One region of the Shewanella sp. 38A_GOM-205m genome, then DNA from elsewhere that is predicted to be linked to it. Evidence: predicted binding sites of a transcription regulator. Region 1 holds the regulator's gene; the other holds the start of a gene.
The links. The regulator sigma-54, encoded in region 1, starts transcription at its own class of promoters, with help from an activator protein. The targets are predictions, from matches to a motif close to GTTGGCACGNNNNTNGNNT.

Region 2: the regulator sigma-54 is predicted to act here: its motif matches at 2,440-2,458, upstream of N512_RS0114580 (YccF domain-containing protein).

Annotation. Positions count from the first base shown of each region.
Region 1 is NZ_JADP01000003.1:247,133-251,576, forward strand. Features, by position in the region: gene kdsC (3-deoxy-manno-octulosonate-8-phosphatase KdsC) at 1-400, shown strand, start outside; gene lptC (LPS export ABC transporter periplasmic protein LptC) at 397-957, shown strand; gene lptA (lipopolysaccharide transport periplasmic protein LptA) at 944-1,477, shown strand; gene lptB (LPS export ABC transporter ATP-binding protein) at 1,474-2,202, shown strand; gene N512_RS0104250 (RNA polymerase factor sigma-54) at 2,298-3,761, shown strand; gene hpf (ribosome hibernation promoting factor) at 3,793-4,080, shown strand; gene ptsN (PTS IIA-like nitrogen regulatory protein PtsN) at 4,083-4,444, shown strand, end outside.
Region 2 is NZ_JADP01000025.1:69,946-74,389, forward strand. Features, by position in the region: gene N512_RS0114565 (substrate-binding periplasmic protein) at 1-49, shown strand, start outside; gene N512_RS0114570 (M14 family zinc carboxypeptidase) at 102-1,130, shown strand; gene N512_RS0114575 (alpha/beta fold hydrolase) at 1,123-1,899, shown strand; gene N512_RS0114580 (YccF domain-containing protein) at 1,965-2,372, opposite strand; gene N512_RS0114590 (1-aminocyclopropane-1-carboxylate deaminase/D-cysteine desulfhydrase) at 2,684-3,658, shown strand; gene N512_RS0114595 (hypothetical protein) at 3,660-3,896, opposite strand; gene N512_RS24420 (hypothetical protein) at 4,211-4,384, opposite strand.

The DNA of each region.
Region 1 (4,444 bases):
CCGCGATGGTTATGGGGTGCGCTCGCTGCTGTCCTGCGGCATTCAGGTGGCGGTGATCACCGGCCGCAAGTCCCAGATAGTCGAAAACCGCATGACGGCCCTGGGGGTAGACAAGATTTATCAAGGCATAGACAACAAGCTGGAGCCCTATGAGGCGCTGCTTAAGCACTATGACCTCGAGCCTGAACAAGTGGCCTATATAGGTGACGACATTGTCGACTTGCCGGTGATGAAGCAAGTGGGGCTGGCGGTTTGCGTAGCCGATGGCCATCCTTGGGTAAGGCAGCACTGCCACATGGTCACTCAGATTGCCGGCGGCCATGGTGCACTCCGGGAGCTGGCGGATCTTATCCTGCTCAGTCAGGACAAATTTGAAAATGCCCACGGAATGAGTATATGAATAGGGTCACCCTGGCCATTATTTTGTTTTTCTCCACTGCACTTATCCTTTACTGGCAGGTGCAGAACAAGCGCAACGCTCAACAGAGTGAGGCGCCTGTAGATGTGGTTCGGCCTGACTTTGTCGCCGATGACCTGCGCTCGGTCAACTTTGATGAGCAGGGCAATGTCGCCAGTAGGGTCGCCGCGGCGCACATGGAACATTATGAAGCCAGTGAAAAGACCTTCTTCAACCAACCGGTTTATCTGGTCTATCCGGACAAGGGCGAGGCACAGTGGCGTCTGTCTGCCAACGAAGGCAGGCTCAATCGCAAGAGTAACCGAGTGGTACTTGAAAATAATGTTATCATCGACGCCATTAGCCCCAATGAACCGATCCAGAGCCTGAAAACCAGTTATGTGGAGCTGGATCTGGACACCATGATCATGACCTCAGATCGCGAGATCCTGATCGAAGGCAAAGACTTTAATATCAAGGGATCCGGCCTGTACGCCGATCTCAATGCTCAGCAAGTGAAGCTGACCAGTCAGGTGAAAGGAACCTATGAAACCAAGTAAGCTTTTTATCGGTGCCCTCTTGTGCATCACAAGCCTGTCGGCAGTGGCCATTGAAGAAGATCTGCTGCAAAAAGTAGAGATCAGCGCCGCTAATCAGTTTGCCGATATCAAAAACAAGCGTGTGGTATACGGCGGGCCTGTCACAGTCACCCAGGGCAGTTTAAAACTGCTGGCCGATGAACTCACGGCTTACACAGAAGACAAGAGTGGCGAGCGGATCCTGGTGGCCAAGGGCTCACCCGCTACCTATACCCAGAAACTGGAAGACGGCCGTCTGGCCAGTGCCAAGGCCAAAGAGATCCACTACAACATAGACAGTCGTATCATGACCCTGCTGGGCCAGGCCAAAGTAGAACAAGACGGCAGCGAAGTGACCGCAGAGAAGATAGTCTACGACATCAACAAGCAGCAGCTGGAAGCGGAAAGCAGCGGCAAAGGCCAAGACAGGGTAACCACTGTTATCCAGCCGGAAAACTATCAGGATCTCAATAAGAAAGAACAGCAGCAGGAGCCGCAATGACCAGCACCCTGACGGCACAGAATCTGGCAAAGAGTTACAAGAAACGCAACGTCGTCAAAGACGTCAGCCTGTCGGTCAATACCGGCCAAATCGTGGGGCTGCTGGGCCCCAACGGGGCAGGCAAGACCACCACCTTCTATATGGTGGTTGGGTTGGTACAGAGTGACAAGGGCCGTATCTTCATTGACGACGACGAGCTGACCTTGGATCCCATGCACCTGCGTGCCCGTAAAGGCATAGGCTACCTGCCACAGGAAGCCAGTATTTTCCGCAAGCTGTCGGTGCATGACAACATCATGGCCGTGCTGCAAACCCGCAAAGAACTCAACAGCGACGAGCGCGAGGAACAACTCGAACAGTTGCTGGAAGAATTCCATATTACCCACATACGTGACAGCCTGGGGATGTCCCTCTCCGGCGGAGAACGCCGCCGAGTGGAAATCGCCCGGGCATTGGCCGCCAATCCACAGTTCATTCTGCTGGATGAGCCGTTCGCCGGTGTGGATCCCATCTCAGTTATCGATATCAAGAAAATCATCGAACAGCTTAAATCCCGCGGTTTGGGGGTGCTGATCACAGACCACAATGTTCGCGAAACACTCGACGTTTGTGAGCGAGCCTACATAGTCAGCCATGGGCAGTTGATCGCCGAGGGCACACCCGCTGAAATCTTGGACAACCAGCAAGTGCGCGCTGTGTACTTAGGCGAACAATTCAGGCTATAGTTAGGATCATGTCATCCGGTGGCAATTCCGGGTATTATAGTTTGTTATTATTGAATTTTTTCCTTGAAAAATAACGAGTAGGGATTAGCGGTATAATGAAAGCGTCACTCCAGCTCAAACTGGGTCAACAGTTGACCATGACACCTCAGTTGCAACAGGCTATTCGCCTGCTGCAACTGTCGTCCCTTGAGCTGCAGCAGGAAATCCAGGAAGCCTTGGAAGCCAACCCTCTGTTGGAAATGGCCGAGGACAACCAGGATGACGCTATCGACGACAACCACAAGGAAAACGACGCCGGCGAGTTGAGCGCCAAGCAGGAAGATGGTTCCACGGTAGAAACCTCAGAGGCATTGAACAATGAGTCTATGCCGGATGAATTACCTATGGATACCACCTGGGACGAAGTCTTTACCGCCGCCAGTGCCTCCGGGCCGGCCATGGGCCGTGAAGATGATATGCCCTTCCAGGGGGAAACCAGCGAAGGGCTCTATGAACATCTGGAATGGCAGAAGAACCTGACCCCGTTTTCCGATACCGACGACGCCATTGCCACCGCCATTATTGATGCCATCGACGAGCAGGGTTATCTGACCCAGAGCACAGAGGAGATCCTCGAAGCCATGGGCAACCCTGAGATTGAGCTCGATGAAGTCGAGGCAGTACTCAAGCGGATCCAGCACTTCGATCCTGTCGGCATCGCCTCCAGAGATCTGCGCGAATGCCTGCTGATCCAGTTGCAACAGTTCAACGCCGACACCCCGCATCTGGCCGACGCCCGCTTGTTGATTGACGAACATCTGGATCTCATTGCCGCCCGCGACTTCCGCACCCTGATGCGCAAGACCAAGCTCAAGGAAGATCAGCTGCGTGAAGCCATCAACCTTATCCAGAGTCTCAATCCCCGCCCCGGCTTGCTGGTGCAGCCGATGGACGAGGAATATGTGATCCCTGATGTCAGCGTCTGGAAGAAAAACGGCCGCTGGGTAGTAGAACTCAACCCGGACTGTATGCCCAAACTCGGGATCAATCAGCAGTATGCTGCCATGGCTCGTAGCGCCCGCAGTCAATCAGACAGCCAGTTTATTCGTGGTCATCTTCAGGAAGCCAAATGGTTTATCAAGAGCCTGGAGAGCCGCAACGAAACCCTGCTCAAGGTGGCCAACTGTATAGTGCAGCTCCAGCAGGGATTTTTTGAATATGGTGAAGAGGCCATGAAACCCATGGTACTCAACGATATTGCCGAGGCGGTCGAGATGCATGAATCGACCATCTCCAGGGTCACCACGCAAAAGTATATGCATACCCCCAGGGGAATATTTGAATTGAAGTACTTCTTCTCCAGCCATGTCGGCACCGAAGATGGCGGAGAATGCTCTTCCACGGCGATCAGGGCTTTTATCAAGAAGCTCGTGGCAGCGGAAAACCAGAAGAAGCCTTTGAGCGACAGCAAGATGGCGCAACTTCTGGCAGAACAGGGAATCAACGTTGCAAGACGCACCATAGCCAAGTATCGCGAGGCTATGATGATACCACCGTCGAACCAGCGTAAGAGTTTATAAATCCACAGTTGGAAATTGGAGGAATCTTTCTATGCAAATCAACCTGACAGGACATCATATCGAGATCACCGACTCACTGCGTGACTACGTGGAAAGTAAGTTTTCTAAACTTGAACGCCATTTCGAACAGATCAATAATGTGCATGTTGTGCTCAATGTACAAAAACTGCAACAGATAGCCGAAGCCAAGATCCACCTCACAGGCGGCGAAGTCTATGCAACTTCTGAACATGCCGACATGTATGCCGCCATCGACGTTCTGATTGATAAATTGGATCGTCAGGTCATTAAACACAAAGAAAAGCTGACAAAACACTAACGATGGAACTGAGTACCATCCTGCGGCCGGAGTGCACTACCTGTGCCACTCCGGGCAGTAAGAAAAAGGTACTGGAGCTGATTAGCGATCTCGCTAGCGCCCAGTACCCCACCCTTTCCTCTCAAGCGATTTTTGAAAGCCTTTTGGCCCGCGAAAAGATGGGGAGCACAGGTATAGGTAATGGTATTGCGATTCCGCATGGCAGACTACCGGACATTACAGAGCCGATTGCCGTGCTGGTAAAATGCGAAGAGCCTATCGCCTTCGATGCCATAGACAACCAGCCGGTGGACATACTGTTCGCTCTCCTGGTGCCCGCAGATCAATGTCAGCAACACCTGAGTACCCTATCCGCCATGGCTGA
Region 2 (4,444 bases), on a different contig from region 1:
CCGAATTGATGCCAAGAGCATATTGGAGCAACACTTAAAGTATCATTGAGTTGTCATCCAAAGCGGTTAAATTGAGCACTTTACCCCAGATGGACGGGTCTGTGACAGAAAGTGCCTATGAGCTTGAACTGCTTGCCGAACTGGAGCATAAATACCAGCAACACTTGAACGCCAGGTCTTTGGCCCAAGTCAGCTTTGCCGGTAAGTCGCTCGATGTGCGGGCGCTGGAACTGGGGAACCCAAACGCCAGGGTGCCCACAGTGCTGTTCGTCGGCGGTGTTCACGGGGTTGAACGTATCGGCAGCCAGGTGATACTGGCGCTTCTTGGCAGCCTGTTGACCCGCTGCAGCTGGGATAAGCATCTGCAGTTGATGTTAACCCAGATACGGCTGGCGTTTGTACCTGTGTTGAATCCCATCGGCCTTATCAGGGGAACCCGCGCCAATGGCAACGGGGTCGATTTGATGCGCAATGCTCCCATAGATGCCCGCGGCTCAGTGACTTTTATGGTCGGCGGTCAACGGCTTTCCCGCCATCTTCCCTGGTATCGGGGCCGCAGCAGTCAGCTGGAAGTCGAGACCAAGGCGATTATTGACTACAGTAATGAACTTATGGCCCGCGGCAGCAGCTTGATTGTGCTCGATGCTCACTCAGGTTTTGGCCTGGTGGATCATATCTGGTTTCCCTTTGCCTGTAAGGACACGCCTTTTGCCCGCCTGGGGGAGGTGTATCATCTAAAGCAGTTGTTCGAAATGAGCTACCCCCATCATTGTCACTATCATATTGCGCCCCAAAGTCGCTTCTATCGCACCCACGGTGATATTTGGGATTATTTGGTCAGTTGTAACCCCCAAGTGCCTTTCCTGCCCTTAACGCTGGAAATGGGCTCCTGGGCCTGGGTCAAAAAGAACCCCAGGCAATTGCTGCGTTTCTCCGGTTATTTCAACCCTCAAAAGCAGCACAGGCTGCAGCGTATTTTACGGCGCCACTTTACCCTGATGCAGTTCTTGCTCGATGTGGGGTATGCTCAGGTACTGGAGCAACTGCCTGAACTTCATCGGCATCACCTGGATTATCAGGCACGAAACTTTTGGTATCCACAAGCGGCGGAGAAACCAAGTCATGACTGAGCAGCAAACCTGGGTGTTGATCCGCGGCTTGATGCGCGATAAACGTCATTGGCAGGCCTTTGCCGATAATCTGCTGGCGGCGGGGTTTAGGGTGGAGCTCATCGATCTGCCTGGAAATGGCGATAGGGTGGCGGATACCAGTCCCTGGGATATTCAGGATTATGCCGACTTTGTTGCAGATGAACTGCTGCGACGCAAGGTGGGTAAATGCCGAATATTGGCTATCTCCATGGGCGCCATGGTGGCCATGACACTTGCCGGGAAAAATGACACTGAAGCCGGCCGCCAAAAGGGATTTCAGCTTGAGGGGCTGTTATTGCTCAACAGCAGCGCCGCCGATCTTTCGCCTTGGTATCAGAGATTTCGGCTGCAAGCCCTGCTACGAGCCTTGTGCGCTAGAGTCAAAGGCGAGGGCATTCAATGGCGCGAGGCGACGATTCTTGCGCTTACCAGCCTTGCTCATGCCAAAGACAAGTCTCTGTGCCGTTTCTGGAGCCAACTGGCGCTTGAGGCCAAAACCACACTCGCCAATGGCTTGCGACAAATTGTTGCCTCGGCCCGCTTTCGCTCCCCGGCTAAGCTGTGGGTGCCGGCAACCATTGTTTATGGCTGTGATGATCGCCTGGTTTCGCCTAAGTGCAGCATTCGCCTGGCGGCCAAATATCGGCAAAAGCCGATTCCTTTTTGCCGCTGCGGGCATGATGTGGCGCTGGATAGGCCTGAGTTATTGCTGGAGTTGGTGCAGCGTTTGAGTCGACAAACGCCTTAGACTTGTTTGGGTAAAGCCTGAGCCCAGGTCGAAATCGAAGCAGATATCCGACCTGGGCTTTGTGATTAATGAGAGGCGACCACTGTCTTGCCTATGGGCGTTAAAGAGAGCAAGGCCAGTTTTAGGTGCTGAATGCCAAAAGGTATGCCTATGATGGTGACAAAGCAGGCCAGGGCGTGGGTCAGGTGGCCTATCGCCAGCCAAATCCCGAACAGCAGGAACCAGATAATGTTGCCGACCATACCCAGGGCGCCGGTGCCCAAGTCTTCGCGGCCAGAGAGCCTGTCGCGGCTGATATGTTCCTGACCGAAGGGCCAGAATGCCAGTTCACCTATGACAAAGCAGGCGCGGCCGAATGGGATACCTATGATACTGATAAAACAGAGTAAGCCGACAAACCACCAGGCCAGTCCCATGACAAAGCCGCCAAGAATAAACCAGGCAATATTAAAAATAAGACGCAAAATAGCCATTGAGTGCTCCTTTAAATGGCGGATCAGCCACACAGTTTTGCTGTAAAGCTTTGGATATTTCGATTATTAGCTAGAAGCATGCCATAATTATAACCTGTTGAATAATATTGGATATTGCTATTTCTGAGCCTAGGCGGATGGCGGCGATTGGTGATTTATACCAATAAGTGGCGATAATCATCACAGAGGGGAGCCGCAATGGATTAGCCTCCAAGCCATCACTTAGTCGGCATAAAGCCAACTGGTGCCTGTGAGGATTTGTGGCCTGAATCCTGTCCTCCTTGGCGGCAAACACATACAATAGCCATCCCTTGCACACCTTAGCCTTGAAATATATCGCCAGTGCCATGTCTTTAACCGATTTCAAACTGGATAAAACCCCAGTTCAAGCCTTTGAGTTTCGAGGTCATCAGCTGTTTATCAAGCGCGATGATCTGCTTCATCCCAGTTTCAGTGGTAATAAGGCGCGCAAGTTCCGTTATTTCCTCGACCACGACTTTCCCGGTATCAAGCGCCTGATAGGTTATGGCTCGGCCCAGGCCAACTCACTCTACTCTATGGCGGCGCTGGCCGAACTCAAAGGTTGGCAGCTGGACTTTTATGTGGATCACCTGCCGGAATGGTTGCAGCAGCAACCCCTGGGTAACTATCGCGCCGCGTTGGAATTGGGCGCACGGGTGATTGCTGTAAAGAATACGCCCAAGGCCGAGTTGATGACCGGCATGACCCTGGAGGACTTTGTCAGGCAGCATATTGTGCCTGAGTGTGAGCACAGCCTGTTTGTTCCCGAAGGGGGGCGCTGTAGTTATGCCGAATACGGCGTGGCTCAGTTGGGCGCCGAGATTTTACAGTGGCAGCAGCAACAGGCTACCCATAACCTCAAGCTGTTTTTGCCATCGGGGACAGGTACAACGGCACTGTTTCTACAGAAGTATTTTTGTGAGCAACAGGCTGATATTGAAGTGCTGACTTGCGCCGTGGTCGGCGGAGACAGTTACCTCAAGACCCAGTTGCTTGAGTTATCGCCCGATGAGGCATTGCATCCAACTATTGTTACACCCGAACGCAAGTATCATTTTGGCAAGTGTTACCCCGAGTTTTACCAACTTTGGCAAGAACTGGAGCAAAGCGGTATCCGCTTTGAGCTTTTGTACGATCCGCTCGGCTGGCAAGTGTTGCTCGACTTCTTGCGACGTGAGGGCCACAGCCAGGTATTGTATCTGCATCAGGGGGGGCTCCTTGGCAATGAGTCCATGCTTCCCAGATACAGGCGTAAATACGGCTGATTCAGACCAGCTGGTTGCGCTTGAGGATCTTATGAGTGCGCTCAGCCAAGCGCTGCAAGGATTTGAGATCGGCAAGCCCAGGCACCTCGTCATCGAGACGGGACTCCCAAAAGCATACCTCAGTGTCCAACATCTCCAGCATTTTCTTGGAGCAACCCAGGCATTTCCCGCCGCATAGGCTGGCTTCCGGCAAGTCCAGTGGAATACAGCGCCGGATCTCGCTAAGCAATGAGCGCATCGCTTCCGTGGTATTCGGTTTAATGGAGCCGGGTTTAGTCGCTCTGCTTTTAGTGGCTGTGATGGATTGATTCAAGGCAACACCGACAGATAAGTTTGTTAAGCATCAGCTTAATTCAAGTGGAAGGGTTGGAGAATGATCTGGCGCTTGATTTACTGTTTATCGCCATTTGGTCAGGCTGCTTCCCGGGATCACGGGAAAAGGCCTTGACCAAATGTGATGTTCTACCCGATTGCTGCTGGATAACAGTCCAATCTGCCTGAGCGTTCGATACAGTGAGAGGATAGGGGTATCGAGTGGGTATTTCGACAGTCTTACTTATTGGCGCTCAGCAACCACTTCATAAACTTGAGGGTTTCTGTACGCTTTGAGAAGGTTTGCTTCTTCTTGCCTTTGCTGTCGGTAAAGGCGATTGAGTTTTTGTTGATGGAAATTGAATCTACAGGGAAATTTACTGTGATTTCATGTCCGTTTACTTTGTATGACATAGGCCACACTCCTTATTTCTGTTAGCGCCGGTATTGGCGTATACAATCTTAACTATAGAA